Regions from separate parts of the Actinoallomurus sp. NPDC050550 genome, predicted to be linked through region 2. Evidence: predicted binding sites of a transcription regulator. Region 2 holds the regulator's gene; the other holds the start of a gene.
The links. The regulator HrcA, encoded in region 2, represses chaperone genes, less so after heat shock. The targets are predictions, from matches to a motif close to TTGGCACTCTCNNNNNGAGAGTGCCAA.
Positions count from the first base shown of each region.

Region 1: the regulator HrcA is predicted to act here: its motif matches at 3,591-3,617, upstream of groES (co-chaperone GroES).

Region 1 covers NZ_JBFAJC010000026.1:48,027-63,419, forward strand. Annotated here, with positions in the region: gene AB0I04_RS31000 (hypothetical protein) at 27-1,271, opposite strand; gene AB0I04_RS31005 (zf-TFIIB domain-containing protein) at 1,432-1,695, opposite strand; gene AB0I04_RS31010 (hypothetical protein) at 1,847-2,110, opposite strand; gene AB0I04_RS31015 (SAM-dependent methyltransferase) at 2,205-3,407, opposite strand; gene groES (co-chaperone GroES) at 3,731-4,045, shown strand; gene groL (chaperonin GroEL) at 4,134-5,756, shown strand; gene AB0I04_RS31030 (sigma-70 family RNA polymerase sigma factor) at 6,021-6,608, shown strand; gene AB0I04_RS31035 (hypothetical protein) at 6,605-7,393, shown strand; gene AB0I04_RS31040 (DUF5319 domain-containing protein) at 7,408-7,794, opposite strand; gene guaB (IMP dehydrogenase) at 7,927-9,429, shown strand; gene AB0I04_RS31050 (GuaB3 family IMP dehydrogenase-related protein) at 9,488-10,600, shown strand; gene glpD (glycerol-3-phosphate dehydrogenase) at 10,697-12,451, shown strand; gene AB0I04_RS31060 (phospholipase D-like domain-containing protein) at 12,596-13,891, shown strand; gene AB0I04_RS31065 (helix-turn-helix domain-containing protein) at 13,992-14,642, opposite strand; gene AB0I04_RS31070 (succinic semialdehyde dehydrogenase) at 14,844-15,393, shown strand, end outside.
Region 2 covers NZ_JBFAJC010000024.1:61,972-77,364, reverse strand. Annotated here, with positions in the region: gene AB0I04_RS29670 (hypothetical protein) at 1-337, shown strand, start outside; gene rpsT (30S ribosomal protein S20) at 592-864, opposite strand; gene lepA (translation elongation factor 4) at 1,085-2,908, shown strand; gene AB0I04_RS29655 (LLM class F420-dependent oxidoreductase) at 3,039-3,905, shown strand; gene AB0I04_RS29650 (ATP-binding protein) at 4,188-4,559, shown strand; gene hemW (radical SAM family heme chaperone HemW) at 4,668-5,876, shown strand; gene AB0I04_RS29640 (DUF4870 domain-containing protein) at 5,887-6,792, opposite strand; gene AB0I04_RS29635 (DUF4870 domain-containing protein) at 6,802-7,440, opposite strand; gene AB0I04_RS29630 (DUF3097 domain-containing protein) at 7,543-8,364, opposite strand; gene AB0I04_RS29625 (MBL fold metallo-hydrolase) at 8,551-9,354, opposite strand; gene hrcA (heat-inducible transcriptional repressor HrcA) at 9,490-10,503, shown strand; gene dnaJ (molecular chaperone DnaJ) at 10,504-11,634, shown strand; gene AB0I04_RS29610 (MFS transporter) at 11,848-13,335, opposite strand; gene AB0I04_RS29605 (AsnC family transcriptional regulator) at 13,462-14,535, shown strand; gene AB0I04_RS29600 (16S rRNA (uracil(1498)-N(3))-methyltransferase) at 14,659-15,390, shown strand.

The DNA.
Region 1 (15,393 bases), on a different contig from region 2:
AGGGTGATTTGTGAGCGGCCATCCCATCAATCCTTGCTGTCGCGTCGCGGCCGAAGCAGCGCCTCGGCCAGCGCCAGCATCGTCTCCTCCAGCGTGACGAGCCGCTTCATCAGATCCTCATGGACGGTCGTCACCTGCTTGGTCACGTCGTGCTGCACACCGGTGACCCGCTGGGTGACGTCGTCGTGCACCCCCACGACCTGGCGCAGGAGATCCTCGCGCAGCATCTCCATGTGCTTGGTCAGGTCGACGCGGGAGGCGTCGATGACCTTCGTCAACGTCTCCTCGGTCTCGTCGCGGTCGGGCCGGGCGCGCAACTCGTCGATCAGTGGGTCGACCGCCTCGGACAGTCGCTTCTCCAAGGCGTCGAACCGGTCGGTGGGGTCGATGAACGGGCGGTCGCCGATCGCGGCGATCTTGCGGTGCAGCTCGGTGATCTCCAGCGTCACCGGCAGCCGGCTGATCTGCTGGTCGACGCCCTCGACGCGGTCGCTTGCCCCGTCGACCTTGGCCTCCAGAGCCTGGAAATGCCCCTCGACCCCGCGCAGCTTGCCGGACAGGCCCTCCAGGCGGCCGTCGATGCCGTCGAGGCGCCCGCCGACGCCCTCGACCCGGCCGTTGACCGCCTCGAGGCCCTGCTCGACGCGCTCGGCCATGTCGTTCAGCGACTGGTCGACCTTGCCGGCCACGCCGTTGATCTCATGCTCGAGCTTCTCGGACCGGTGCCCGAGGTCGGCGAGGGTCTTGTCCAGCCGGTTGAACCGGACCGACGCGGCCTCCATCGTGCCCGCGAGCCGGTCGAGACGCTTGGTCAGGTCGTCCATCTGCTGGGCGGCCTGCAACGTCGCATCGGTGATGCTCCGGCTGGAGTCGAGCACGGCCTGGATGCGGGCCAGGCCCTCGTCGACGTTCTCGGCGATGACACCGACGTCGGCCCAGAGAGAGGGCAACTCGGCGACGGGCTTGACCCGCTCGCCCACCGACTCGATGTGCTCGGCCAGCCCCTCGGCCCACTCCGGAGGCTTGCCGAACAGCTCGTCGACCTGCCCGCGGACGGTGTCGAGCTGGGTCGTCAGCCCGGTGAGCTCACGCTCCCGGACCTCGCGGAGCAGCCACTCTATTCCCTCCAACCGCTGGTGGATCTCGTCGAGGAGCTGCCCCGTCGATCGCTGCTCATAGACGTGATCTTGCGCCGCGCGGGCTAGCAATTCTCGCATTCGGTCCGAGACCGGCTGACCCCCTGTCTGCAGGAAGTTGTGATTGGTGTCCACCCGGGTACTCCTTCGTTTGCCGTGCCGCCGGTCTGCGCGCGGAAATGGCAGCGGCGTGGATCGCGAGGAGACACTCTATTGAGCGAACCAAGGTCATCGAGCCGAAGAAAAGAAATTCAGGGAAAAGAGATTCTTAGCCGCCTGCGGCAAATTGCCCTTTTCAGGCGCGACGGTGTCGGCCCTCGTACGAGAGCCCCACCGGAGGGCCGCAGACGGTGGCGACCTGCCCGGTGCCGCGCCACATCAGGCGGTCGAGCTCCCCGCGCCCGAGGAACACCCCGCGGCAGCGGGAGCACTCCTCGAACACGATGCCGCCCCGCTGGAAAGTCACCATTCCGGCACCGCACTTCGGACACCGCAGTACGGCGTCGGCCATCGTTCGCCCCCTGTGTTCGCCCGCGCCCGCCCGGCGCGCACCCGTCATCGCGCCCGCGGCGCGGCCTTCCGGTCGCCAAGAGTAGTCAGCCGGACACGGTAGCGACCATGGTCTTTGCCGGACTCTGGCGTGTCGCCCACCCACACGGCCCCACTCGGCCGCGTCCGCTTTCCCCGCGTCCCGCTCCGCCGGGTGCCACTCACACCAGGTCCCGCGAGTCCCGCCCGCGCGGCCCCGCCCGCCGCTGTCCGGTGCCGCCCGCGCCGGGTCCCGCGAGTTCGGTGCGGCGTACCGCGTCGCCTACCTTGTTGCCCGCGCGGCCCCGCCCGCCGCTGTCCGGCGCCACCCGCGCCGCGTTCCGCACGTCCCGCGTCGCCCACGCGGCATGCTGTCGCCGCCTACCTCGTCGCCCGCGTGGAAGCACCCACCGCTGTCCGGCGCCGCTCGCGCTGCGTCGCGTCACGCTCGCGTCGCGTACCGCGTGGCCGGCGCTCGTGCGGCGACCGCCGGGAGTTGCCGCGGCCGGACCGCCTTTCCGGTGCCCGGCGTCGTTTTGCTCAGGCCTCTCGGCAGATGAGGGCGGTCGGGGCGTCGCCCACGCGGGTCAGCACGAGGACGCGTTCCTCGGTGCCGTCCGTGCGCAGGTCGCGGCGCAGCCGCTCGATGTCGCCCGCGAAGCCGCGCTTCTTGATCGTCAGGGTGCCCGTCCGGTGCTCACGCAGCGCCGCACGTACCCGCTTCACCGCGAACGGCAGGACGTCAAGGATCTCGTACGGCCGCGCGAACGGCGTCGCCAGCAGCGCGTCCGAGGTGATGTAGGCGATCCGAGGGTCGGCCAGCGCTCCGTCGAGCCGGGCCGCGATCTCGGCCACCAGGTGCGCCCGGACCACCGCGCCGTCCGGTTCGTACAGATAGCGGCGCCAGCCGGCGATAGGGGGCGGCCCGAGATCGGGCTCGGCCGTCAGAGTGGCGGTCTCCCGGCCCGGCCGCAGGACGGTCGCCCGGCGTCGTGCGTCGCCGGCCAGGTCGCCCAGCCACAGCGCCGCCTCCTTCACCTCGCCGCCGTCGGAGATCCATTCGGCCTCCGCACCTGGGGGCACGGCCTCGTGGGGAATGCCCGGCGCCACCTTGACGCAGCCGCCGGGCGCCCGTCCGGCGATGGCGAGCACCGTGCCCAGCGGCGGCAGGTACGCCTCCGGGTCGAAGACCCGCCCGCGGGAGGTCCGTCGGCCGGGGTCGGCGAAGACCGCGGCGTGCCCGTCCGGGTCCTGTGCGGTCGCGTCGCCCTGCCGTACGTCCGCCACGTCCTCCAGGGCGAAGGCGCGGAGGTTCGCTTGGGCGACGGCGGCGGTGAACGGGTCCAGCTCCACACCGAGGCCGCCGACGCCCGCGCGTGCGCGCGCCAGCAGATCGCCGCCGATGCCGCAGCCCAGGTCGAGCACCGTGCCGCGCGGGGCGAGGCCGCCGAGCCGGTCGGCGAACCGCCGCGCCCGGTGCCGGGCGACGCCGGTCCGGGTCGCCTGCTCGAGCCCCTGCGGCGTGAAGTACATGCGGTCCGCGTCGGCCCCGAACTTGGCCCGCCCGCGCACGCGGAGCCGCGCCTGCGTGAGCGCGGCGCCGACCAGCTCCGCGGGGTGGCGGGCGCGCAGCCGGGAGGCGGTGGCCAGGAGTGTGCGCTCGTCGACGTCGGCGGCGCCGATCTCGCCGAGGAGTTTCTGGCCTTCGGGGGTGAGCAGCCCCTGAAATGCGGCGATGTCCACCCGACGACCGTAGTGGCCGCGCGGCCGTGAACCGTACCGGCCCACTGGACGGGTCGCGGGCCGGGCGGGTGCGGGCCGTGCCGGACCGCCGGGCAAGCTTTGACGAATGCCGCATATAACGACAGGTCGGCGGCGCGCGGGGGTCCGTGTTGACGCGTTCCCGGCCACGGCATAATCTCCAACTTGGCACTCTCCCCATGAGAGTGCCAATCAAGCGACAGGCTGGTCTGGCACCCGCGACGGCAGGCCACCGTGGTCGCGTCTCCAACATGCGGCTGGCCGATCCGGTCGGCCGAGGATACGCAATCGAAGGGGAAGGTCAGATCGTGTCGACCGCCACCAAGGTTGTTCTCAAGCCGCTCGAGGACCGCATCGTCGTCCAGCCCCTCGAGGCCGAGCAGACCACCGCGTCGGGTCTGGTGATTCCCGACACGGCGAAGGAGAAGCCCCAGGAGGGCACCGTTCTCGCCGTCGGGCCGGGTCGCTTCGACGACAAGGGCGAGAAGCGCGTCCCGCTCGACGTCAAGGTCGGGGACGTCGTCCTCTACAGCAAGTACGGCGGCACCGAGGTCAAGTACAACAACGAGGAGTACCTCGTGCTGTCGGCCCGCGACGTGCTCGCCGTCGTCGAGAAGTAAGACCCACGAGATGCGCTGCCCCGGTCGTCCCCTGTGAGGGCGGCCGGGGCTGTGCACGTCCACGGACACCCATACTTGGAGCTTCCCAATGCCGAAGATCCTGGAGTTCGACGAGGACGCGCGCCGCGCCCTTGAGCGCGGCGTCAACGCCCTCGCGGACGCCGTCAAGGTGACGATCGGCCCGCGTGGCCGCAACGTCGTCATCGACAAGAAGTGGGGCGCCCCCACCATCACGAACGACGGTGTCACCATCGCCCGTGAGGTGGAGCTCGACGACCCGTACGAGAACCTTGGCGCGCAGCTCGCCAAGGAGGTCGCCACCAAGACCAACGACATCGCGGGTGACGGCACCACCACCGCGACGGTCCTGGCGCAGGCGCTCGTCCGCGAGGGGCTGCGCAACGTCGCCGCCGGCGCGTCGCCGATCAACCTCAAGCGGGGCATCGACGCCGCCGCCAACTACGTCGCCGAGCAGCTGCTCAAGTCGGCTCGCGAGGTCGACGACAAGGAGTCGATCGCGCACGTCGCGACCATCTCCGCCCAGGACGCCAAGATCGGTGAGCTCATCGCCGAGGCGTTCGACAAGGTGGGCAAGGACGGTGTGATCACCGTCGAGGAGGCCCACACGATGGGTCTGGAGCTGGAGTTCACCGAGGGTCTCCAGTTCGACAAGGGCTACCTGTCGCCGTACATGGTGACCGACCCGGAGCGGATGGAGGCGGTCCTCGAGGACGCCTACATCCTCATCCACGACGGCAAGATCTCCAACGTGACGGAGTTCCTGCCGCTGGCCGAGAAGGTCGCGCAGACCCGTAAGCCGCTGCTGATCGTCGCCGAGGACGTCGAGGGCGAGGCTCTCGCGCTCCTGGTGCAGAACAAGCTGCGCGGCACGTTCGTCAGCGTCGCGGTGAAGGCGCCGGGCTTCGGCGACCGCCGCAAGGCGATGCTGGAGGACATGGCCGTCCTCACCGGCGGCCAGGTCGTCACCGAGGCCGTCGGCCTCAAGCTCGACGGCGTCGACCTCGACGTGCTGGGCCGCGCCCGGCGCGTGACCGTCACCAAGGACGCCACCACCGTCGTCGACGGCGAGGGCGAGGGTGCCGCGATCGAGGACCGGATCCGTCAGATCCGTCGCGAGATCGAGGGCAGCGACTCCGACTGGGACCGCGAGAAGCTGCAGGAGCGCCTGGCGAAGCTGGCCGGGGGCGTCTGCGTGCTGCGCGTCGGCGCCGCCACCGAGGTGGAGCTGAAGGAGAAGAAGCACCGTCTCGAGGACGCCATCTCCGCCACCCGCGCGGCGATCGAGGAGGGCATCGTCTCCGGCGGCGGCAGCGCGCTCGTGCACGTCGCCAAGGAGGGCTTCGACGCGCTCGGGCTGTCCGGCGACGAGGCCACCGGCGCGGAGGCCGTCCGCCGCGCGCTGGTCGAGCCGCAGCGCTGGATCGCCGAGAACGGCGGCAACGAGGGCTACGTCGTGGTCTCCAAGGTCGAGGCGCTGCCGGTCGGCTCCGGCTTCAACGCCGCGACCGGAGAGTACGGCGACCTGATCGCCCAGGGCGTCATCGACCCGGTCAAGGTGACCCGCTCCGCGGTCAGCAACGCCGCGTCGATCGCCGGCATGCTGCTCACGACCGAGGCGCTCGTCGCGGACAAGCCGGAGGAAGAGCCGGACGCCGCCGCGGGCGGCCACGGCCACGGTCACGGCCACTGATCATCGGTACGGCCGGTACGACGGCCGGCGGATCGCGGATGCCCTCGCCATGGACATGGCGGGGGCATCCGTCGTTCCGGAACGCCCATTCGCTGACTGTGTGTAGTGATTCAGTCACTGTGAGGGATAAAGGCGGGTGGGGATCAGTACTGTGACCATTCCGTTGTCATCAACGATGGAGACAGGCGCGATCTCGGTGGGCATCATGCTTTCGTGACCGAGGGAGCGATCGCCGGGGCCGCGGTTCGGGGTGCTGCCGACGAAATACGGGGGAGACGTCCGGCGAAAGCGGACGACAACGAGCTCAGGGAACTCACGAGCCTTGCCGTCCAAGGCGACGCGGAGGCGGTCGAGTCCCTGATCGGGCGGGTACGCCCCATGGTCGTGCGCTACTGCCGGGCGCGGCTCGGCCGGGTGTCGGGGCAGTACCACATCGCGGACGACGTGGCCCAAGAGGTGTGCATCGCCGTGCTCGGAGCGCTGCCGCGCTACCGCGACATGGGCCGGCCGTTCGCCTCGTTCGTGTTCGGCATCGCGTCGCACAAGATCGCGGATGCGATGCGCAGCGCGATCCGTGCCGCCGTGCCCACCGAGGACCTGCCCGACGGCCCCGACGAGCGGCCGGGCCCCGAGGAGACGGTCGTCCGCTACATCGAGGCGGAGCGCGCCCGGGACCTTCTCGACCGGTTGCCGGATCATCAGAAGGAATTGGTGCTTCTGCGGGTGGTGGCGGGTCTGTCCGCCGAGGAGACCGGTAATGTACTGGGCATGTCAGCCGGGGCCGTCCGCGTCGCCCAGCACCGGGCTCTCGCCCGTCTTCGAGCGATGGCGAGTGAGGAGTCGATCGCTTGACCGGTGGGGGTACCGCCACTCCCGAGCCGCTCGACCTCAGTGAGATCAGCCGTAGCGGCGATCTGTTCGACGCCCTCTCCGGGCGCCGCATCACCGATCCGGGTGCCGGATTCGAGCCATCCGACGATCCGGCCGCGCGGCTGCTGGCCGCCTTGGCCGCCGACGTCGACGCGGGCGCGCCGCCACTAGCGGCGCCCCCACCGCGCGTGTCGTGTGGGGGCTCGAAGACCTCAGGCCGCCCGGTCGTCCGGGCGTTCGTCACCTTCGGCGCGGTCACGGTCCTGTTGACGACGGCGGGCGCCGCCGTCGCGGGCGCCGGGGGCGATCACGAGCCGAAGGCCCACGCGCCTTCGGCCCGCCACGAGATCTCGAAACGCTCCAGGGCTCGCCTCGAGTCGGTCGTCCGGGCGTTCCCCGGCGGCGCGCGTCCGTCCGCCGGCCGAACGCCCACCGCGTCACCCCGCTCGTCCGGGACGAAGACGTCCGAAGCGCCGACGAAACCGCCTGTGAGAACCCCGGCGAAGGGAAACACCCCCGGCTACTTCGGGCCGACGCATCCCCTGCCGCACGGCCCGAACGACGGACACTCGACCAGCCCGTCGCCGACGACGTCCCCGAGCGCGCCGACCGGCTCCACCCCGAGCCCGTCCACGTCCCCCACCACGTCGAAGCCATCGGGCGAGACGTCCGCCACGGACCCCGACCCGTCGCGGCGCCGCAGCCTCACGGCCGAGAAGCGCTCTTCGAAGACCGGCCGCGCGTCAGGGAACCGCGACCACCGGTAGCAGGCTCTCGGGGCTCAGTTCGAGTGGCCTTCCTCACTGTCGATGACGCCGTCCACATAACCGCGGGCGTACTCCCAGCTGACGTAGTCCTCCGGGGCGGCGGCGATCGCGGGCTCGTGGACGCGCGGCAGCCCCTCGTCGAGCAGGTGACGCAGGTTGCCGTGTAGGAGATCCCAGTCGATGTGGTGGGCCCTGCCGCAGTCGCCGCAGTCGACCGTCAGCCCCTTGATGCCCAGCGGCTCGAGCAGGGCGCGGAAGACCTCCAGGTCGGCGAGGTCGGCCAGCACGTCCTCCCGCTCCGTCGTGCTCAGCGGAGCGGTCTCGTCGCTCGGATCGCCGAGCGCGGCGGCCGGGTCCTCGGGATCGTTCGCGAACGGGTCGAGCGGAGCGTCATCGTGCACAAACCCACGCTACCCGAGTAACGGCCGCCGATTCGTTCCTTGTCGCGACCCTTCGCGGCCGTTAGGAGGCCCCGACTAGGATGGGGTCAACGCTCCGCTGATCAGGCCCGACACCGCGACCCTTTCCGGATGATGCCCATGACTTCCGCGCCCGAGTCCGCCAAGTTCGCCCCGCAGGGCCTCACGTACGACGACGTGCTGCTCGTGCCCGCGTACTCCGATCTCGCGCCGGGTGACGCCGACACGACGACGCGCCTGTCGCGGTCGATCACGTTGCGCATCCCGCTGGTGTCCGCGGCGATGGACACCGTCACCGAGGCGCGGATGGCCGTCGCCATGGCGCGGCAGGGCGGCCTCGGCGTGCTGCACCGCAACCTGCCGATCGACGAGCAGGCCCAGCAGGTCGACCTGGTCAAGCGCTCCGAGGCGGGCATGGTCAACAACCCGGTGACCTGTTCGCCGGACGACACGCTCGCCGACGTCGAGGCGCTGTGCGCCCACTACCGCATCTCCGGTGTCCCCGTGACCAACGCCGACGGCGTCCTCGTCGGCATCGTCACGAACCGGGACATGCGGTTCGAGACGGACGCCGCGCGCCCGGTGCGCGAGGTGATGACCAAGATGCCGCTGGTCACCGCGCCGGTCGGGGTCTCCCGTGACGAGGCGTTCGCGCTGCTGCGCGCCAACAAGGTGGAGAAGCTCCCGCTCGTCGACGGCACCGGCCGGCTGCGCGGTCTGATCACGGTGAAGGACTTCACGAAGAGCGAGCAGTACCCCTTGGCGACGAAGGACGCGGCCGGGCGGCTCGTCGTCGGCGCGGGCGTCGGTGTGGGGCCGGAGGCCGAGCAGCGCGCCAAGGCGCTGATCGAGGCCGGCGTCGACGCGCTGGTGGTGGACACCGCGCACGGTCACTCGCGCGGCATGATCGACATGGTCGCCAAGCTCAAGGCCAACAGCCACGTCGACGTCATCGCCGGCAACGTCGCGACCAGGGCCGGGGCACAGGCGCTCGTCGACGCGGGCGCGGACGCGGTAAAGGTCGGCGTCGGCCCGGGCTCGATCTGTACGACGCGCGTGGTCGCCGGTGTCGGCGCGCCCCAGGTCACCGCGATCTACGAGGCCGCGCTGGCGTGCGCCCCCGCCGGGGTGCCGGTGATCGGCGACGGCGGCCTGCAGTACTCCGGCGACATCGCCAAGGCGATCGCCGCGGGCGCCGACACGGTGATGCTGGGATCCCTGCTCGCGGGCTGCGAGGAGAGCCCCGGCGAGCTGATCTTCATCAACGGCAAGCAGTACAAGACCTACCGGGGCATGGGCTCGCTCGGCGCGATGAAGAACCGCGAGCGCGGCGGGTCGTTCAGCAAGGACCGCTACTCCCAGGACACGGTCGCGAGCGAGGACAAGCTGATCCCCGAGGGCATCGAGGGCCAGGTGCCCTATCGGGGTCCGGTCGCGGCGGTCGGTCACCAGCTCATCGGCGGCCTGCGCCAGGCGATGTGGTACACCGGCTCCCGCACCGTCGCCGATCTGAAGGCGAACGGCGTGCTGATGCCGATCACCGGGGCGGGCCTGCGGGAGAGCCACCCGCACGACATCCAGATGACCGTCGAGGCCCCCAACTACCAGGTCCGCTGAGAGTTTCACCGGCCGTGACCCGTCGTGGTCACGGCCGAAGCATGGAAAGAGGACGTACATGGCTGAGGTCGAGATCGGGCGGGGCAAGAGCGGTCGGCGGGCGTACGCGCTCGACGAGATCGGCATCGTCCCGTCGCGGCGCACCCGCGACCCGGAGGAGGTCAGCGTCGCGTGGCAGATCGATGCCTACCGCTTCGAGATGCCGCTGGTCGTCGCCCCGATGGACAGCGTGGTCAGCCCGGCGACGGCGATCGCCATCGGGCGGCTCGGCGGCCTGGCCGTGCTCGACCTCGAGGGGCTGTGGACCCGCTATGAGAACCCTGAGTCGCTGCTGGCCGAGATCGCCTCGCTGGACGACGCGACGGCGACGCGGCGGCTCCAGGAGCTGTACGCCGAGCCGATCAAGGAGGACCTGATCGGGCGGCGTATCGAGGAGATCCGGGACGCGGGCGTCACCGTGGCGGCCCGGCTGTCGCCGCAGCGCACCGCCCAGTACCACAAGGCGGTCATCGAGGCGGGCGTCGACCTGTTCGTGATCCGCGGCACCACGGTCAGCGCCGAGCACGTCTCCGGGCGGGCCGAGCCGCTCAACCTCAAGCAGTTCATCTACGACCTCGACGTCCCGGTGATCGTCGGCGGCTGCTCGACCTACACCGCCGCGCTGCACCTGATGCGCACCGGCGCGGCCGGGGTCCTCGTCGGCTTCGGCGGCGGTTCCGGGCACACGACCCGTACGGTCCTCGGCGTCGCGGTGCCGATGGCGACGGCCATCTCGGACGTCGCGGCGGCCCGGCGCGACTACCTCGACGAGTCCGGCGGCCGGTACGTCCACGTGATCGCCGACGGCGGCATGCGGCAGTCCGGTGACATCGCCAAGGCCCTCGCGGTCGGCGCCGACGCGGTCCTGGTCGGGTCGCCGTTCGCGCGGTCGACGGAGTCGCCGGGCCGGGGCTACCACTGGGGCAGTGAGGCGCACCACGACGAGCTGCCGCGCGGCAAGCGGGTCGAGCTCGGCTCGATCGGCACGCTCGAGCAGATCCTGTACGGCCCGTCGAACGTCGCCGACGGTTCGATGAACCTCATCGGCGCGCTCCGGCGGGCCATGGCGACCGCCGGCTACTCCGACCTGAAGGAGTTCCAGCGCGTCCAGGTCGTCGTCGCGCCGCACTGACGCCATCTTTGGTGCACTCCCCCGTTGGGTAAGCGTTTTGTGACGGATGAGGTAGCGACGTAGCGTGGTCACCGCAGACGTCCGAGGGAGTGCGCCATGGCGGTTGGGGAGCCCGAGAACGAGGTCAACAGGTCGCGTCTCGGTCCGGCGGAGCGTACGGCCGCGCTGGACCTGATCGGGAGCGGCGAGGAGTTCGACGTCGTCGTCGTGGGCGGCGGCATCGTGGGCGCGGGCGTGGCGCTGGACGCGGCGACGCGCGGCCTGAGCGTGGCCCTGGTGGAGGTCCGTGACTTCGCCTCCGGGACGTCCTCGCGGTCGTCGAAGCTGATCCACGGCGGGCTGCGCTACCTCGAACAGCGCGACTTCGAGCTGGTCCGCGAGGCGCTGACCGAGCGCGGGCTGCTGCTGGGCCGCATCGCGCCGCACCTTGTCAAGCCGGTGCCCTTCGTGTTCCCGATGACCCATCACGTGTGGGAGCGGGCGTACATCGGGGCGGGTGTGGCCCTGTACGACGGGATGTCCCTCTCGATGGGGCGGGACCGCGGGGTGCCGCATCACCGGCACCTGACGCGTACGCAGGCCCTGCGCGTCGCGCCATCGCTGCGGCGTGACGCCTTCGTCGGTGCGATCCAGTACTGGGACGCCCAGGTCGACGACGCTCGCTACGTGATGATGGTGCTGCGCACGGCGGCGGCGTACGGCGCCCGGATCGTCTCCCGCGCGCAGGCCGTCGGTTTCCTGCGGGAGGGCGAGCGGGTGACCGGCGTACGGATCCGGGACCTGGAGGCGGATCGGGAGCTCGACGTCCGCGCCAAGCAGGTGGTCAACGCGACCGGCGTGTGGACCGATGACATCCAGGAGCTCGTCGGCGGGCGCGGCCAGATCCACGTCCGCGCGTCCAAGGGCGTGCACCTGGTGGTGCCCCGGGATCGCATCCACTCCTCCAGCGGTGTGATCCTGCGCACGGAGAAGTCCGTGCTCTTCGTGATCCCGTGGGGTCGGCACTGGATCATCGGTACGACCGACACGGCCTGGGACCTCGACAAGGTTCATCCGGCCGCGTCCAAGGCCGACATCGACTATGTCCTCGAACACGTCAACGCCGTGCTCAACGTGCCTCTCACCCACGATGACGTCGAGGGGGTGTACGCCGGGCTGCGCCCGCTGCTGTCCGGGGAGTCGGAGGAGACCTCGAAGCTCTCCCGGGAGCACGTCGTCGCCCACCCGGTGCCGGGCCTGGTCGTCATCGCGGGCGGGAAGTACACCACCTACCGGGTGATGGCCAAGGACGCCGTCGACGCGGTCGCCCATGGGCTGGACGGCAAGGTGCCGGGGTCCTGCACCGACCAGATCGCCCTGGTCGGCGGCAACGGCTTCCAGGCGCTCTGGAACGCCCGCCACCGTCTGGCGGAGAGTTCGGGGCTGCACGTCGCGCGCATCGAGCACCTGTTGCGGCGGTACGGCACGCTGATCGAGGACCTGCTCACCCTCATCGAGGAGCGGCCGGACCTCGGCAAGCCCCTCGAAGGCGCCGACGACTACCTGCGCGCCGAGGTCGTCTACGCCGCGAGCCACGAGGGCGCCCGGCACCTCAACGACGTGCTGACCAGGCGGACGCGCATCTCGATCGAGACGTGGGACCGTGGCGTCGGTGCGGCGCGGCAGGCCGCCGAACTCGTCGCGCCCGAGCTCGGCTGGTCGAAGGAGCAGACCGAGCGGGAGATCGAGTACTACCACAAGCGCGTGGAGGCCGAGCGCGACTCTCAGGCGCAGGTCGACGACCAGGAGGCCGACGCCACCCGGCGTGGGGCCCCGGAGATCGTCCCGACCGCCTCTCCCGAGGTTTCCTGAAATGTGAGACATGAGCGGCCGGTTCTGGTCGTTCAGTTTTCGTTGAATGCCCACTTTTGGGGATTTCTGTCCATAGAGACTCCTGTATCGTGTCCGGGCTAATGGTGCTATTGGGCCATAAACCCGGTTCGGACAGGAGTTGGTGTGGCGAAGTCGCTGACGCGCACGGTGGGGGTACTCGCGACCGGCTTGTTGGTCGCCGGAGTGGCGACGGAAGGCGACGCCGCCCCGATCAGACACGGGCGGGCAGCGGCCGCCGTACGGGCGGCCGGGTCGGACATCGACGACCAGGCGCTCAGCGAGCGCGAGCTGCTCGGCGATGAGGCTTCCCGGAGGGCCGCCGTACGGACGGGACCGGTCTTCAACTCGCCCACCGGCGGCAAGGCCAAGCAGCACGCGATCGCGACCAGGATCGCTCAGCTGATCTCCGGCGCCCCGAAGGGCGCCGTCATCTATGTGGCGATGTACCACTTCTCGACCAAGGACCTCGCCAAGCAGCTCGTCAAGGCGAAGAAGCGCAAGGTCGACGTCCGGGTGGTGCTCGATTACGAGTCGTCGCGCTACAAGGCGTACAAGACGTTGAAGAAGGCGCTCGGTTCGAACCGGAAGAAGTCCTCCTGGGTGACCCTCTGCGCCAAGGGACGCGGCTGCATCGGGCCGAAGTTCAACCACAACAAGTTCTTCCTGTTCTCCTCCACACGCGGGGCGAAGAAGGTCGTGCTGCAGACCTCGGCCAACGCGACGTACAACTCCCGTGACCTGCAGTGGAACGACGCGCTCGTGCTGCGGAACTCAGGCGTGTACGCGGCGTACCGGCGTTACTTCTACGACCTCGCCAAGCAGCATCACACCGGCAACTACCACCGGATCGTGCACACGGGGAAGTACCGGCTGGACTTCTTCCCCTGGTCGTCGGGTGATCCGATCAGCCAGCACCTCGACAGGGTGTCGTGCGCCGGCGGCACCCGGATCCGCCTCGTCATGGGCCACTTCACCTGGCAGCCGATCGCGCAGCGGCTCTGGAGGCTGGACAACGCCGGATGCCGGGTGCAGGTGGTGTTCGGCCACATCGGGCAGTCGGCCCTGAAGGACCTGACCAGACCCGGCGGCCGCCACGGCGGGCCCGAGCTTCGGTACCTGCCGGAGAACGGCAAGGCGTACGAGCACTCCAAGTATCTGCTCATCGACGGCCGGTACATGGGCAAGAAGCAGAAGGCCATCTTCACCGGCAGCAGCAACTACACCGACCCCGGCTTCCACGGCCACGACGAGGCGATGATCAGCGCCGTCGACGCCACGCTGGAAAAGCAGTACGTCGCCAACTTCGGCACGGTGTTCGCGCACGGCAAGACGATCAAGTCTTCCGACGCCAGGGTCGACCCGCCCGCGGGCGTCATCGAGCCGGACAAGGCCGACGACACCGGCGAGAACGACAACTGACGCACCGCCCGGGCTACGGCCCGGACGGCGCGTCCGCCGGGGTCATGGCCCGGACGCCGTGTCGGCCGGGGTCATGGCCCGGACGCCGTGTCGGCCGGGGTCATGGCTCGGACGGCGCGTCGGCCGCCGACGATCCCATCAGGAGGCCGACGCCGGAGCCGTACAGCTCGGCCGGGACCCGCTCCGGGTCGAGCAGGTGCTGCAGCGCCAGCCCGAACTCGATCGCCATCGCGAGAGACGCCCGGTCCTCGGGGGACATCTCCGAGGACCCGGCCGCGAGGTCGGCGGCGAGCTCCTCCCGGCGGGCGTGGTACCAGTCGGCGATCCGCCAGCCGGCCGAGAAGTCGCGCATTCCGAACAGCCAGAGCTCGACCAGCAGGAGCGCCCGCATGCGGGTCTCATCGTCGGACGGCCGCTCGGCGTAGTGCCGGCCGGCGGCGGTGCGCCGCTCGTCCGGCGAGCGTTCGGAGCCGCACAGGTCGGCGAGGGCGCCGAGGCCGGGATCGGCTTGGGTGTAGCGCTCGAGTAGGGCGAGGACCAAGTCGGATTTGCTGGCGAAATTGGAGTAGACGGCTCCCTTCGTGAGCCCGGCCCGGGCGGCGATCTCGTCGAGTGAGGCTCCGCGGATTCCGCGTTCCGCCCACAGGCGCTCCGCGGCGTCGAGGAGAGCGGCCCGGGTCTGGGCACGCCGCTCCTGACGGGGTGTGCGGGCCTCGTCCGTGACAGCGGACTCGTCCGGGTCGGAGATCATTCTTCCCCCTCGTCGTCGTCCATCTTCGCCTCCTTCTCCGGAATACACCGTGGACCGCAATCCGAGCCAGCAAATGCATAACAAGGTGACTCTGGAACGTACCGAAATGGCATTAGGGACAGGGTGCGATGCGCTGACCACGGAAGTAATTAATTACTGAACGGTAGCCATGAAGAGGGTTCACGTCTTAGAGTTCCCTCCATGAACGCACCCGCAGCGGCGTCCACCGGCGCGCGCGCCACCGTCCCGGACATCGCTCCCGAGATCGTCGAACGGCTGACCCGCCGTGTCGCGGCCGGCGACGCGACCGTACGGATCGCCGCGCCGTTCACCGGGGAGCCGTTCGCCACCCTGCCCGTCTCGACCGGGGACGACGTCGCTGCCGCGTACGAACGCGCCCGCGCCGCCCAGGAGTCGTGGGCGCGGCTGTCGCCGGCCCGGCGCGCCGAGCCGTTCCTGCGGTTCCACGACGCGATCCTCGACCGCCGCGCGGAGATCCTCGACCTCGTCCAGTTGGAGACCGGGAAGGCGCGCCGCCACGCATTCGAGGAGGTCCTCGACGCCGCGGGGTCCACGCTCTACCACGCGCGACGGGCCCCCGGCCTGCTCCGGCCGCGCCGCCGCCAGGGCATCATGCCCGCCGCCACCCGCGTCGTCGAGCTCCGCCACCCCAAGGGCGTGGTCGGCGTCATCTCGCCGTGGAACTACCCGCTCGCGCTCGGCCTGACCGACGCGGCGCCCGCCCTGCTCG
Region 2 (15,393 bases):
ACGGTTCGGCGGACGGGTATGGGTGATCTCCAAGTGCGGGGAACGCGTCCAGCGGCGCACCCTGGACTGGCTCGATCACAACGACTTCTACCGGCGTACGGGGGTCCCGCGCGGCAACGTGCGGTTCTGCCGCAAACGCGCCGACAAGGCCGTTCACTGCGCGGAACTCGGCATCACCCACATGATCGACGACCGCCTCGGCGTGCACAACGCGCTACGGGGCCTGGTGCCGCACCTCTATCTGTTCGGCCCGCAGGGCGACTCGCCGCCGGACTGGGTGGAGGCCACGCCGACCTGGACCGACGTCGAACGGGCGATGACGGCGACGCACCCATGACCGCGTCGGGCGACGATCGCCGGCCCGGCACCGCCGCCCGGACGCGGTCCGGGAGCGTATGTGCTCAGGAGACGATGACCGGGCCGGGACCGGCGCCGAGCGAGTAGGCGCTCATGGTGACCCGTGGTGCGGCATCGAGGGCCGATTCGCCGACGGCGGCACGGCCGACTGCGACCGGGCGCCGGGGCGCAGGCAAGCACAGCGACGCCGCGCCCGGACCAGCGGGCACGGCGTCGGTGACGCTTCGGTCTGTCTTACTTGGCGGCCTGCAGCTCGGCGGCGCGCTTGGCGATCGCCGACTTGCGGTTGGCGGCCTGGTTCTTGTGGATGACGCCCTTGCTCACGGCCTTGTCGAGCTTGCGCGAAGCGTGGCGCAGCTCGGCCAGGGTGGCCTCGACGTCACCGGCCTCGGCGGCCTCACGGAACTTGCGGATCGCGGTCTTCAGCTCGGACTTGACCGCCTTGTTGCGCAGGCGAGCCTTCTCGTTCTGCTTGTTCCGCTTGATCTGGGACTTGATGTTCGCCACGAAAGAAGCCTCAGGTCTTAAGTCGATGGGATGGGGGCGCGGGACCTGTCGCGCCCACACGCAGTGGAACAGCCTACCAACCCCACCGGCCCCTCCCCAAACCGAACCCGCCGACCGGTCGCGGAGAGGGCGTCCGCGGGTCGGGCGACGCGCGGCGGGAGCATGGCGCCCGGCATGGGACCATGGAAGACGCTAGATCCGCCACTTCTTGAGGAACCCGGTGCCGCCCGTACCGAACCAGACCGATCCCGCGGTGATCCGCAACTTCTGCATCATCGCGCACATCGACCATGGCAAGTCGACGCTCGCCGACCGCATGCTTCAGCTGACCGGTGTGGTCGAGGAGCGTCAGATGCGCGCTCAGTATCTCGACCGGATGGACATCGAGCGCGAGCGCGGCATCACCATCAAGAGCCAGGCCGTGCGCCTGCCGTGGAAGGACCACGTCCTCAACCTGATCGACACGCCCGGCCACGTCGACTTCTCGTACGAGGTGTCGCGTTCGCTGGCGGCGTGTGAGGGCGCGGTGCTGCTCGTCGACGCGGCGCAGGGCATCGAGGCGCAGACGCTGGCCAACCTCTACCTCGCGCTCGAGGCGGACCTGCACATCATCCCGGTCCTCAACAAGATCGACCTGCCCGCCGCACAGCCGGACAAGTACGCCGAGGAGCTCGCCGGCATCATCGGCTGCGACCCGTCCGAGGTGCTGCGCGTGTCGGGCAAGACGGGCGAGGGCGTCGCGGACCTGCTCGACAACATCCTCGAGACGGTCCCGGCGCCGGTGGGCGACCCGGACGCTCCGGCCCGCGCGATGATCTTCGACTCGGTGTACGACACCTACCGGGGCGTCGTCACGTACGTGCGAGTCATCGACGGGCACCTGTCGCGGCGCGAGAAGAGCCTGATGATGTCCACGAAGGCCGCGCACGACACCCTCGAGGTGGGTGTGATCTCGCCGGAGCCCAAGCCGGTCACCGGTCTCGGCGTCGGCGAGGTGGGCTACCTCATCACCGGGGTGAAGGACGTCCGTCAGGCCCGGGTGGGCGACACGGTGACGAGCGCCTCCGGCCCGGCGGCGGAGCCGCTCGGCGGCTATCAGGATCCAAAGCCGATGGTGTTCTCCGGCCTCTACCCGGTGGACGGCGACGACTATCCCGAGCTGCGCGACGCGCTCGACAAGCTGCGCCTCAACGACGCCGCGCTGATCTACGAGCCGGAGACGTCCCTGGCGCTGGGTTTCGGGTTCCGCTGCGGCTTCCTCGGCCTGCTGCACATGGAGATCGTGCGCGAGCGGCTGGAGCGGGAGTTCGACCTGTCGCTCATCTCCACCGCGCCGAACGTCGTCTACCGCGTGGAGATGGAGAACGCCGAGGAGCACCGGGTCACCAACCCGAGCGAGTTCCCCGAGGGCAAGATCGCCGCGGTGTACGAGCCGATCGTGAAGGCGACCATCCTGTCGCCGAGCGACCACATCGGCGCGATCATGGAGCTGTGCCAGGGCCGGCGCGGCGTCCTGCTCGGCATGGACTACCTGTCGGAGGACCGCGTCGAGATCCGCTACACCCTCCCGCTGGCCGAGATCATCTTCGACTTCTTCGACCAGCTGAAGTCGCGCACCCGCGGATACGCCTCGCTCGACTACGAGCCGAGCGGCGAGCAGGAGTCCGACCTGGTCAAGGTGGACATCCTGCTGCAGGGCGAGTCGGTGGACGCCTTCAGCCAGATCGTCCACAAGGACAAGGCCCGCGAGTACGGCCTGATGATGACGGCCAAGCTCAAGGAGCTCATCCCGCGGCAGCAGTTCGAGGTTCCGATCCAGGCGGCGATCGGCGCGCGGATCATCGCCCGGGAGAACATCCGCGCCATCCGCAAGGACGTCCTCGCCAAGTGCTACGGCGGTGACATCTCCCGTAAGCGCAAGCTGCTGGAGAAGCAGAAGGAGGGCAAGAAGCGGATGAAGACCATCGGCCGGGTCGACGTCCCGCAGGAGGCCTTCGTCGCCGCGCTGTCGACCGGCGCGGCCACCGCCGAGAAGAAGAAGTAGTCACCGCGCCGCCGGACCGTCTCGGCCGCTCCCGCCCGGCGCGCCGGGACCGGTTCACGCGTCTTCGGATCGGCTCCACCGGGGCAGGCTGACCGTGACAGCGGTCGGCCGAGACGGTTGGAGGAAGACGATGGTGAACGTCGGCAGGGTGGGCATCTGGAGCCTCGGGCTGCGCAACGACGATCCGAACGCTGCGGGCGAGATCCGGGACGCGGCGGCGGAGCTCGAACGGCTCGGGTACGACGCGATCTGGCTCGGCGGAAGCCCGGGGGTGCACCACGCCGAGCCGGTGCTGGAGTCGACCTCCCGGGTGGTCGTCGCCACCGGGATCCTCAACATCTGGGAGTACGACGCAGCCGACGTCGGGGCGCGGCACAAGGCGGTGTCCGCGGCCCATCCTGGACGGTTCCTGCTGGGCCTGGGTGCGAGCCACGCCGGCCTCGCCGAGGGCTACCGCAGGCCGTACTCGGCGATGGTCGCGTACCTCGACGGGCTCGACGCCGCGGGCGTTCCGCGATCCGAGCGCGTGCTGGCCGCGCTCGGGCCGCGCATGCTCGCGCTGTCCCGGGACCGCGCGGCCGGCGCGCACCCGTACCTCGTGACGCCCGAGCACACGGCGCTGGCGCGGGAGATCCTCGGCCCGGACCGCATGCTGGCCCCCGAGATCAAGGTGGTCCTCGACACCGATCCCGAGCGGGCGCGTGCGACGGCACGGCGGCACCTCGGCTTCTACATGAAGCTGCCCAACTACACGAACAACCTGCTGCGACTGGGCTTCAGCGAGGACGACTTCGCCGAGGGCGGCAGTGACCGCCTGATCGACGCGGCCGTCGCGTGCGGCGACGTCGAGACGGTACGGCGGCGGATCGCCGCTCACCGTGAGGCGGGCGCCGACCATGCGGTCCTCCAGGTGCTCACCGACGACCGGAGCGGGCTGCCCCGTACGGAGTGGCGGGAGCTCGCCGCCGGCCTGGGACTGGACCGGCTGGGTTCTTGAGGCCGGCAGCCTCCCGCGCCGGGAGGGGCACTGTGACGAACCTCACCGCGGCGAGGGCGGACGCCCATGGGTAAGGGTTCGCGGCCGATAAGGGACCGCTCATCTGCTCCGTCCGAAAAACCGTAACCGGCGATCCGGGTTTTCGTCCGCCCCGAGGGGAATGAGGTCGTTCCGTCTTTTTAGGGAGGAGTTGTGGATGCTGCCATAGCGCGACCGGAAGCACACCCCCGCCATCCGTGTGTCCCGGACGGCAGCGCTCCGGCCGCTATGACGCTCATCGGAGTGATCGCACTGCCCGGGACGGAGTGGTCGGTCGCGGTGAGCCGTGAATTCGTGCGGGACGTACTCGGCTCCCACCACCCCGCTCTGGACGGCGTCGGCCTCAGCGTGAGCGAACTCGCCACCAACGCGATCAGGCACACCCCCAGCGGAGCCGGCGGCCGGTTCACGATAAGGCTCGCCGCCGCGGACCACCGGATCCGGGCCGAGGTCATCAACGACGGCGTGATCGACGGCGAACCCCACCGCAGGAGCGAACCGGGCATCGACGCCGAGCACGGGCGCGGGCTGCTCCTCGTCGACGCCCTCGCGGACCGCTGGGGCGTGACCCGGTGCGCCGGCCGGACCACGGTGTGGGCGGAGTTCGGCTACTGAGGAGCCTCGAGATCCGGCCACCTCCTGATCATCGGAGCACCCTCGTACGCCGTCCCGGGCACTCATACGCCGTCCCGGGCATTCGTCCGGTGGCGGCAGACTTGAGGGGTGCCCTCGACTCTGCCCGATGGAGATCCGGTCCCCAGCGACGGCGCGCTGCCCGGCAGCGCCCTCGAAGGTCTCGGTGACCGCCCGTTCGGCTTCTACGTGCACGTGCCGTTCTGCGTCACCCGCTGCGGCTACTGCGATTTCAACACCTACACGGCGACCGAGCTCCGGGGCGCGTCACGCGAGGCGTACGCCGACACGGCCATCGCCGAGATCCGTCTCGCCCGCCGCGTGCTCGGCGACGTCGACCTTCCCGTCGCGACCGTCTTCGTCGGAGGCGGCACGCCCACCCTGCTGCCCGCCGACGACCTGGGCCGGATCCTCGACGCGATCGGCAAGGAGTTCGGGCTGGCGGCCGACGCCGAGGTGACCACCGAGGCCAACCCCGAAACGGTCGATCCGGGCTACCTCGCGGGCCTCCGGGAGGCGGGCTTCACACGCATGTCCTTCGGGATGCAGAGCTCCCAGGAACACGTGCTGGCCGTCCTCGACCGCACGCACACGCCCGGCAGGCCGCAGCAGTGCGTCCGGTGGGCGCGCGAGGCCGGGTTCGAGCACGTGAACCTCGACCTCATCTACGGTGCGCCGGGGGAGAGCGACGCCGACTGGCAGGCCAGCCTCGACGCCGTACTCGAGGCCCGTCCCGATCACGTCTCGGCGTACGCGCTGATTGTCGAGGAGGGCACCCGGCTGGCCGCCCAGGTGCGGCGTGGTGAGGTCGCAGCGCCGGACGACGACGCCATGGCCGACCGCTACCTCGCCGCCGAGCGCACCCTCGGCGCCCACGGGCTGAACTGGTACGAGATCTCCAACTGGGCGGCGGACGACGACGCCCGCTGCCGGCACAACCTCCTGTACTGGACCGGCGGCGACTGGTGGGGGGTCGGCCCGGGCTCGCACAGCCACGTCGGCGGCACCCGCTGGTGGAACGTCAAGCACCCCGCCGCCTACGCCGCCCGCCTCGCGGCCGACACCACGCCGGCGCACGCCCGGGAGGTTCTGGACACCGCCGACCGGCGGTTCGAACGCGTGATGCTCGAACTGCGCCTGGCCGACGGCTGCCCCCTCGACCTGCTCGACGACGCCGCCGTACGCCGCGCGGTCGCGGGCGGCCTGCTCGTCGCCGAAGCCTACGAGGCGGGACGCGCGGTGCTGACCATGCGCGGGCGGCTCCTGGCCGACGCGGTCGTCCGCGACCTGACGCCCTGACGAGCCGCGATCATTTGATCATCGGCCAGCACAGCCACTTCGGGATCACGTACGGCTGGGCCTTGCTCGCCCGCACCGCGCCCATGATCAGATAGATCAGGTGCGCCACGCCGTACGCCACGAGCACCGGGAGGACGACGATCGCGCCGATCCCGAGCGTGACGACGATCAGCAGGATGCTGCCGAACGTGAGGATGAGGCTGGTCAGCGCGAGGTTCAGCGCCTGCGCGCCGTGTTGGCGGACGAACGGCGACCGGTCCTTGCGCGACGCGTAGACGATGAGTGGCGCGATGAATCCGATCGCGAACTGCCCGACGTAGGCCATGAGCGCCCACGTCGTGTCGTCGGCCGCCGTGATCCCCGGGGTGGCGTACGCCGGCGGCCCGTAGCCGTACGGGACGGGAGGCCCGCCGTACGGCGGGCCGGGCGGGTGCGGAGGGCTGCCGTACCCGGGACCGTGCGCTGGTGGACCGGGCGGCGCGTCGTACGGCCCGGACCCTGCCGGCGGGCCGCCGTAGGGCCGTCCATACGGCGGCGGCTCGGCCGGCGCGCCGTACGCCCCCGGATGTGCCGACGGTTCAGTCGGTGGCCCGTACGGCCCCGGTAGTGCGGGCGGTTCGGCCGGGGTGCCGTACGCCCCCGGTAGTGCGGGCGGTTCGGTCGGTGGCCCGTACGCCCCCGGTTGGGCCGGTGGCTCGACAGGGGCGCCGTACGGCCCTGGTTGCGCCGGGGGGCCGCCGTACGGCGGTTGGCCGGGAGGGGCCTCGTAGGACGGCCGGCCGGGCGGAGTGTCGTGCGGTCCCGGCCATGAGGGTTCGGGCGGGGGACCGCCGAGAGGCGGAGGAGTGGAGGGCGGGCCGCTCAGCGCCGGGTCCGGCGGTTCGAAAGAGGGCCGGGGGTCCTGTGGCTCGCTCACACGACATCCCTATCGCAGGATCGGCCAGGCGGCGATCGAGGGCAGGCGGTACCACTCGCAGCGGTTCGCGCCGATCGCGGCCTTGACGACGCAGAAGTACTCGATGGCCAGCACCGCCAGCGTGATGAGCAGGCCCTGTGGGCCGATGAAGTAGGTCACGGCGAAGGCGGCGATGTTGCAGGCGGTCATCGCGATGGACAGGTTGAGCGCCTGGACCGCGTGGAAGCGCGCGAACCGCGAGGAACGGCCCCTGAGGAGGTAGACGATGGCCGGGGCGATGAACCCGGCGACGAAGATCCCGACGTAGGCCGGGACGGCCCAGCGTTCGTCCTCGTCCGTGACCGGCCCGCCGGTGGGCGTCGGCTCGCGGCGCCGCTTCGCGGGCTTGGGCGGGCCGTAGCCCGCGGCCGGCGGGGCCTGCTGCCCGTGCGGTGCGGCGTACGGCTGCTGCTGGTATCCGCTCTGGTCGTAGCCTCCCGGCGCGTACCCGGGCTGGGCGTACGGCGACGGCCCGTGGCCCTGGGCCGGTGCCTGTCCATGGCCCTGGCCTCCGTGCCCCGGTCCGTACGCCTGGCCTCCCGGGCCGGGCCCGTAACCCGGTCCGCCGAGGCCGGGCCGTCCGTAGCCCGGTTGCTGGCCATAGGTCATTGGTGGTGTCCCTTCTAGCGGAACATGAGGAGATGTCGGGGGGTGACCGAAAGAGGTCGCAGTGTATGAGACGTACGCCGGCGCGGGATGGTTGCGGCGTCCTCAGTCCTGTTGCTGGACGGTGACGAAGTCGATCAACTCCTCGACCCGCCCGAGCAGCGCGGGCTCCAGGTCGGTGTAGGCGCGGACCCGGCCGAGGATCGCCTGCCACACCTCGCCCGGCTCGCCCCGCCAGCCGAGGGCGGCGATGACACCCTCCTTCCAGGACGTCCCGCGCGGCACCCGGGGCCACTCCGGGATGCCGAGCACCGACGGCTTCACGGCCTCCCAGATGTCGATGAAGGGGTGACCGGTGACCAGGACGTACGGCGAGGAGACCGCGTCGGCGATGCGGCTCTCCTTCGAACCGGTCACGAGGTGGTCGACGAGCACGCCCAGCCGGCGTTCCGGCCCGGGGCCGAACTCCTCGACGATGTCGGGGAGGTGGTCGACGCCCTCGAGGTACTCCACGACGACGCCCTCGACCCGCAGGTCGTGCCCCCAGATCTTCTCCACGAGCTCGGCGTCATGGCGGCCCTCGACGTAGATCCGGCTCTCCCGGGCGACGCGGGCCCGGAGGTTCGGCACGGCGATCGAGCCGGACGCCGACCGCGCGGGCCCCGCCGCCCGTACGGGACGGACGAGCGTCACCGGCTTGCCGTCCATGAGGAACCCGGCCTTGGCGAGAGGGAAGACCCGGCGCTTGCCGAACCGGTCCTCCAGGGTCACCGCGTCCTTCTCGCAGGCGACGACCGCGCCGCAGAAACCGCTCGACGGGTCCTCGGCGACCAGACCCGGCTCGGCGGCGACCTCCGGGATCTGCCCTTTCTTCGGGCGGCGCCAGTCGCCGGACAGAACGTCGCGTCCATAGTCTTTGCTCCGCACTCGTCGCACCGTACCGGTCACGGGGCGAGCGAGTCAGCCGTCCGAGCGGCTCGCGCTGATCCCTCGCCGCCCCGATCGTCCGGGCGGCTCGCTATGAGCCCTTGTCAGTCCGGTCCGGGCGGCTCACCCTGATGTCCTGCCGGTCCGATCACCCGGCGGCGCACCGGATCGGGCCCTCCCGGTGGCTCATCCTGATCCAGGGCTCGGGTCCAGGTGGTCGTGGCCGCGCCGGACCGCCTCGCGCAGCGCCTCGGCCGGGTACGGCCAGTCGCCCGAGCCGAGTGCCTCCTCGACGTCCAGCCCCGCGGCGTGCGTCTCCCGCACCCGGTGGGCCACCAGGTCGATCTCCTCGCGCTGGCGGGCCGCGAACTCCGGATCGACGGGCTCCCCGTGCCCCGGCACGAGCACGCCGTCCACGGCCCGCAGCAGCTCGGCCAGGGTGCCGGGCCACTCCAGGGGGAACGAGTCGCCGCCGTACGACGGCGGGCCCGACTGCTCGATCAGGTCGCCGGTGAACGCGCACCGGGCGTCGGGAACCCACACGACGAGATCGCCGTCCGTGTGGCCCCGGCCGAAGTGGCGCAGCTCGACGACGCGGTCGCCCAGGTCGAGCTCGGCGCGGTCGGTGACGAGGTGGTCCGGCGCGAGCAGCAGGTCGGTCTCGACCTTCTCCGCCCACCCGGGGAACTCACGCGCCAGCATCGGCCGCGCGGTGTGCGCCATGTAGTCCGGCACCGACGTGTGTCCCCACCGCTCCCCGGCGAACGCGGCGTTGCCGAAGCAGTGGTCGAAATGGCCGTGGGTGTTGACGACGACGGGATCATCGACGCCGAGCCGCCGAACGTCGTCGCGCAGCCGCACGCCCTGTGCGACACTCGCGCGGGTGTCGATGACGACGGCGCCCTCGGCCCCGACGACGACCCCCACGGTCACGTCGAAGTCGGAATAACGGCGCTGGAAACAACGTTCCGCAATCTCGTGCCAGGTCACACGAGTGACTCTGTCATGCTCGACGCGAGAACGTGATCCACCGGCGTCTCCTCGTGCGTGCCGCCGAGCCGTACACTTGGCACTCAGAGGAGAAGAGTGCCAGATTGAAGGGCTGTGGACACGGGAGGTGAGTGCGTGCTCGACGATCGAAAACTGGCCGTGCTGCGAGCCATCGTCGAAGATTACGTGTCCACCCACGAGCCGGTGGGTTCCAAGACGCTGGTCGACCGGCACAATCTCGGCGTCTCGCCGGCCACGATCCGCAACGACATGGCCGTACTGGAGGAGCAGGGCTACATCGCCCAGCCCCACACCAGCGCGGGACGTGTTCCGACCGACAAGGGATACCGGCTGTTCGTCGACCGGCTGTCCACGATCAAGCCGCTGTCCGCGGCCGAGCGGCGCGCCATCGAGACGTTCCTGGCCAACGCCTACGACCTCGACGACGTCGTGAGCCGTACGGTCCGGCTGCTGGCACAGCTGACGCGGCAGGTCGCCGTCGTGCAGTATCCCTCGCTGACGCGTTCGTCGGTACGGCACGTCGAGCTGGTGCCGATCGCGGCCCAGCGGCTCCTGCTCGTGGTCATCACCAACACCGGCCGCGTCGAGCAGCGGGCCATCGAGACCCACGAGGACGTCTCCGACGAGGCCATCGCGCACCTGCGGGCGCTGCTCAACGCGCGTCTCGACGGGTGCTGGCTCACTGACGTGCCCGACGCGCTCGCCGACCTGCCGGAGCAGGTTCCGGTCGGCGAGCGGCCCCTGGCCGCGACGGTGCTGTCGGTCCTCCTCGAGAGCCTCGTGGAGAAGCACGAAGAGAAGATAATCATCGGCGGTGCGGCGAACCTCGCCCGCGCCGACTTGTCCCAGAGCCTCCGTGACGTGCTGGAGGCCCTGGAAGAACAGGTCGTCCTGATGCGACTGCTCGGCGAGGCGGAGAACCCCTCCGGCCTCACCGTGCGGATCGGCACCGAGAACCCGCATGAGGGCCTGCGCACGACCTCGGTGGTCGCCACCGGGTACGGCGCGGGCGACCAGGCCGTGGCCCGGCTCGGCGTTCTCGGTCCGACGCGGATGGACTACCCCGGGACGATGGGAGCAGTGCGCGCAGTGGCACGTTACGTCGGTCAGATTCTGGCGGGGTCGTAAGTGGCGAACGACTACTACGCGACCCTTGGGGTGCGCCGGGACGCCAGTGCGGACGAGATCAAGAAGGCTTACCGAAGGCTCGCGCGTGAGCTGCACCCGGATGTGAATCCCGATCCGGCCACGCAGGATCGGTTCAAGGAGATCACCCAGGCGTACGAGGTGCTCTCCGATCCGAAGAAACGCGAGATGTACGACCTGGGCGCCGACCCGTTCGCCGCCGGCGCCGGCGCGGGAGCCGGTGGCTTTGGCGCCGGGTTCCCGTTCAGCGACATCATGGACGCCTTCTTCGGCACCACCACCCAGCGAGGGCCGCGCAGCCGGGCCCGGCGGGGCCGCAACGGCACCGTGCGCGTGGAACTGGACCTGTCCGAGACGGCGTTCGGCACCACGCGCGAGCTGACGGTCGACACCGCCGTCGTGTGCAACAACTGCTCGGGCGCCGGCACGGCCCCGGGCACGCACCCCGAGACGTGCGACATGTGTCACGGCCGGGGCGAGGTGCAGCAGGTCACCCGGTCGTTCCTCGGTCAGGTCATGACGTCGCGGGCCTGCCCCCAGTGCGGCGGCTACGGCACCATGATCCGCAACCCGTGCCCGGAGTGCTCCGGCGACGGCCGGGTCCGCACCCGCCGCACGATCAAGGTGCGCATCCCCGCCGGTGTCGAGAACGGCACCCACATCCAGCTCGCCGGTGAGGGCGAGGTCGGCCCGGGCGGCGGACCGGCCGGCGACCTGTTCCTGGAGATCGTGGAGCGCCCACACCAGATCTTCGAACGGCAGGGCGACGATCTGCACTGCACCGTCCAGGTCCCGATGACCGCCGCCGCGCTCGGCACCACGCTGACCGTCGAGACCCTCGACGGCCCGGAGGAGATCGACATCCGGCCCGGCACCCAGTCCGGCCAGGTGATCCCGATGTACGGCCTGGGCATCAAGCACCTCAACGAGAACGGCCGCGGCGACCTCATGATCCACGTGAACATCGAGACGCCGACCAAGCTCGACGAGGAGCAGGAGGAGCTCCTGCGCAAGCTGGCGAGCCTGCGCGGCGAGGAGCGCCCGCCGGGCAAGTTCTCCCCGGGCCAGCAGGGCTTCTTCTCCCGCCTCCGCGACGCGTTCAACGGCCGCTGAGCCTCCACGAAGGCCCCGCCCGGTCTCTGTGCCGGACGGGGCCTTCGTCATTCGTAGGCGGTCTCCGGCACGTGGTGGGTCTTCGTCACGTGGATCGGTCTTCTCACGTGGGTGGGTCTTCGTCACGTTGGTGGCTCTTCGCCCACGTCGGCTGTGCCGGGCCCCCGTCCACGTCACCTGGGCGGGACCGGTCCACATAGGCGGGGGCCTCGATCATCCGTGGGCGGGTGCCGTGGAGCGGTTCTCCGGCTCCCGTTCCGGCGGTGCCTCGCGCGTGCGCATCAGCGCCGTCGTGACGGCCGCCGCGACGAGGAGCCCCGCCGCGAGCCAGAACGTCAGCCCGACGGCGTGCAGCGACGCGGCGCCCGGCCCGCCGCCCGTCCGGGCCCCCGTCGCCAGGCTGCGGAAGAAGACGGTGCCCAGCAGGGCGATGCCCAACGTGCCGCCGAACTGCTGGACCGCGTTGAGCAGTCCGGCGGCCGACCCCGTCTCATGCGGGCGTACCCGGGTCAGGGCGGTGGTGAAGAAGGGCACGGTGAACAGCCCGTTCCCGATCCCGCACAGCCCCAGCGCGCCGAGCAGCGCCCAGGGGTAGGCCCCGGGCCGGGCGCCGGCGTAGACGGCGACCGCGACGAAGAGACCGGCGAGCATGACGGCCAGCCCCACGAACATCATCCGCGGTCCGTACCGCGGCACCAGGCGCGTCCCCGAGACCCACGAGGAGATCGCCATGCCGCAGGACCACGGCAGCAGCGTCAGCCCGGCGGAGAGGACGTCGTCGCCCAGCCCCACCTGCACCTGCACCACGACGACCAGCATCAGCCCGTTCATCACCGCGAAGAACAGCGTCGAGGTCGCCAGCGCGGCCGGGAAGCCCCGGTCGCGGAACAGGCTCGGCTCGACCAGCGGCCGGCCACCGCGCCGGGCTGCGTACCGCTGCTGAAGACCGAACGCCACCAGGACCACGGCCCCGGCGCCCATCTCGGCCCAGCCGCCCGCCCGCACACCGGCGGTCCCGCTCTGAATCAGGGGATGGACGACCAGCCCGGATCCGGCGATCGCCAGCACCGTGCCGAGCAGGTCCAGGCGTGGCCGCGCCGCCGCCCGGTCCTCGCGCATCCTCGGAACCACGGCCAGCACGACGGCCGCTAGGGGCAGGTTGACGAGGAACACCGAACGCCAGGAGGAGCCGAACAGGTCGGCGTGCGTGAGCACCGCCCCCAGCACCGGCCCGCAGATCGCGGCCAGGCCCATCACCGGCCCGATGCTCCCCATCGCCTTGGCCAGCTCCGCCCCGTCGAACATGGCACGGATCAGCCCGATCGTCTGCGGGATGATCAACGCGGCGGCGGCACCCTGGACCGCTCGGGCGACGATCAGCGCCCCGGCCCCGGGCACCAGCGCGCACGACAGCGACGCGAGCGCGAAGCCCACCACCCCGACCGCGAACACGCGCCTGCGCCCCACCATGTCGCCCAACCGGCCCCCCGTGACCAGCAGCATCGCGAACGGCAGCGTGTAAGCGGCGCTGAACCACTGGATGTCGGCCTCGTCACCGCCCAGGTCGGTGTGGATGACCGGCGCGGCGACCTGCACGATCGTCGCGTCCAGCAGGTTCATCGCCTCGGCGACCAGCAGGGCGCCCAGCGCGAGCCATCGGAAGCGGTACGCCGCTCCCGCCGTCCCTTCTCGTATCTCCATCGATCTTCCTTCCGGTCACGCCCGATGTCGCGATCCAGCGTGCGGGGCCGGGGTCAGCCGTTCCATTCACGGCGCGAGATCCGCGGATTGTTTCCATCAGAGGCGTGACAGGTGCAAGATCGGTGCATGCTCGACGATCTCGACCGGTGCATCATCCACGCCCTCTACATCGACGGACGGGCGCCGTTCAGCCGGATCGCCACGGTCCTCGGCGTGTCCACCCAGACCGTCGCGCGCCGATACCGGCGGCTGCGCGTCGAAGCGGGCCTGCGCGTGGTCGGCCTCGCCGAGACACGCCAGGCCGGGCACACCCAGTGGATGGTCCGCCTCACTACGACCCCGGCCACCGCGCAGACGCTCGCGCACTCCCTCGCCCGGCGGCCGGACACCTCATGGGTCAAGCTGGTCTCGGGCGGCACGGAGATCTTCACGCTCATCCACGCGCCGCACGGCGTCGAGGTCTCGCAGGCCCTGCTGCTGCGCGACATCCCGCGCCGGGCGGGGATCACCGCCGTCTCCGCCCACTGCGTGCTGCACACCTACCTGGGCGGCCCCACCACCTGGCGCGGAGTCACCCAGGCCCTCAGCGAGAGCCAGCAACGGGAGCTGCGGCCCGCGGCGGAGCCCGGCGACGCACTAGCCGGGTCGGCCTCCCACCCCCGTACGGCCCGCCCTGCCTCTCCCGACGGTGCGCCGACCCAGTCCCGTATGGTCCGGCCTGCACCTCCGGCGCGCGCGGACCAGGAACTGCTCGCCGCGCTCCGCCAGGACGGCCGCGCCTCGTACGCCGACCTGGCCGCCGCGACGGGCTGGTCGCAGGCCACCGTCGCCCGCCACATCGCCGACCTGCGCGCCCGCGGCACGGTCTTCTTCGACGTCGAGATCGACCCCGCCGTCCTCGGAGCGACCACCCAGGCCCTGCTGTGGATGGCCGTCGCACCGGCCCGCCTGGACCACGTCGCGACCGCGCTCGCCGGCCACCACGAACTGGCCGTCGTCGCCGCCACCACCGGCCCGACCAACCTCCTCGCCCAGGCACTCTGCTCCGACCCGACCGAGCTGCACCACTACCTCACGCGGCGCCTCGGCGCCCTCGACGGCATCCACACCCTCGAGACCGCCCCGATCCTCCACACCGTCAAGGCGGCCGGCACGCTCAGCCCGGCGGGCACCCGGCTCGGCCTGTCCTCGGCGTCCTGACGCGGCGGACCGCTCAGGCGGCCTTGACCTCCAGCACGCCACGCGGATCCCCGACGACCAGCGTCCCGATGCCGTGCCGCACCGCCGCGCTCTCGGCACCGCGGCACGCCTACGATCGGTGCCATGAGCCCGCCCCTCTTTCTCGCCGATCCCGCGCGCCTCGACTCCGATCGAATCCTCCTCGACGGACCCGAGGGGCGCCACGCGGCCGCCGTACGCCGGCTCCGGGCGGGAGAGCGGGTCGACCTGAGCGACGGGGAGGGCCGGCTCGTCGAATGCGTCGTTGCCTCCGCCGAGCGTGACAGCCTCCACTTGGAGGCCGTCACACGCCGGTACGTTCCCCGCCCGGAACCCCGCATCGTCGTCGTCCAGGCCCTGCCCAAGGGCGACCGGGGAGAGCTCGCGGTCGAGACGATGACCGAGGTGGGCGTCGACGTGATCGTGCCGTGGACCGCCGCGCGCTGCGTCACACAGTGGCGGGGCGACCGGCGGGCCAAGGCGCTCGCACGGTGGCGCGGTACGGCGCGCGAGGCGGCCAAGCAGAGCCGCCGGGTATGGATGCCGGAGGTGACCGAGCCCGCCGGCACGGCCGCGGCGGCCGAGCGCGCCGCCGACGCGGCGCTCACCGTGATCCTGCACGAGGAAGCCGAGCGGCCGCTGAGCGGGATCGACGTTCCGGACACCGGCGACATCGTCGTGGTCGTCGGCCCCGAGGGCGGGCTGACCGACGACGAGATCGCCGCGTTCCAGGCCGCGGGCGGCACTCCCGTCCTTCTCGGCCCGACCGTCCTGCGCACCTCCACCGCAGGGGTCGCGGCGGCCGCCGTACTGCTCAGCCGCGCCGGCCGCTGGTAGACC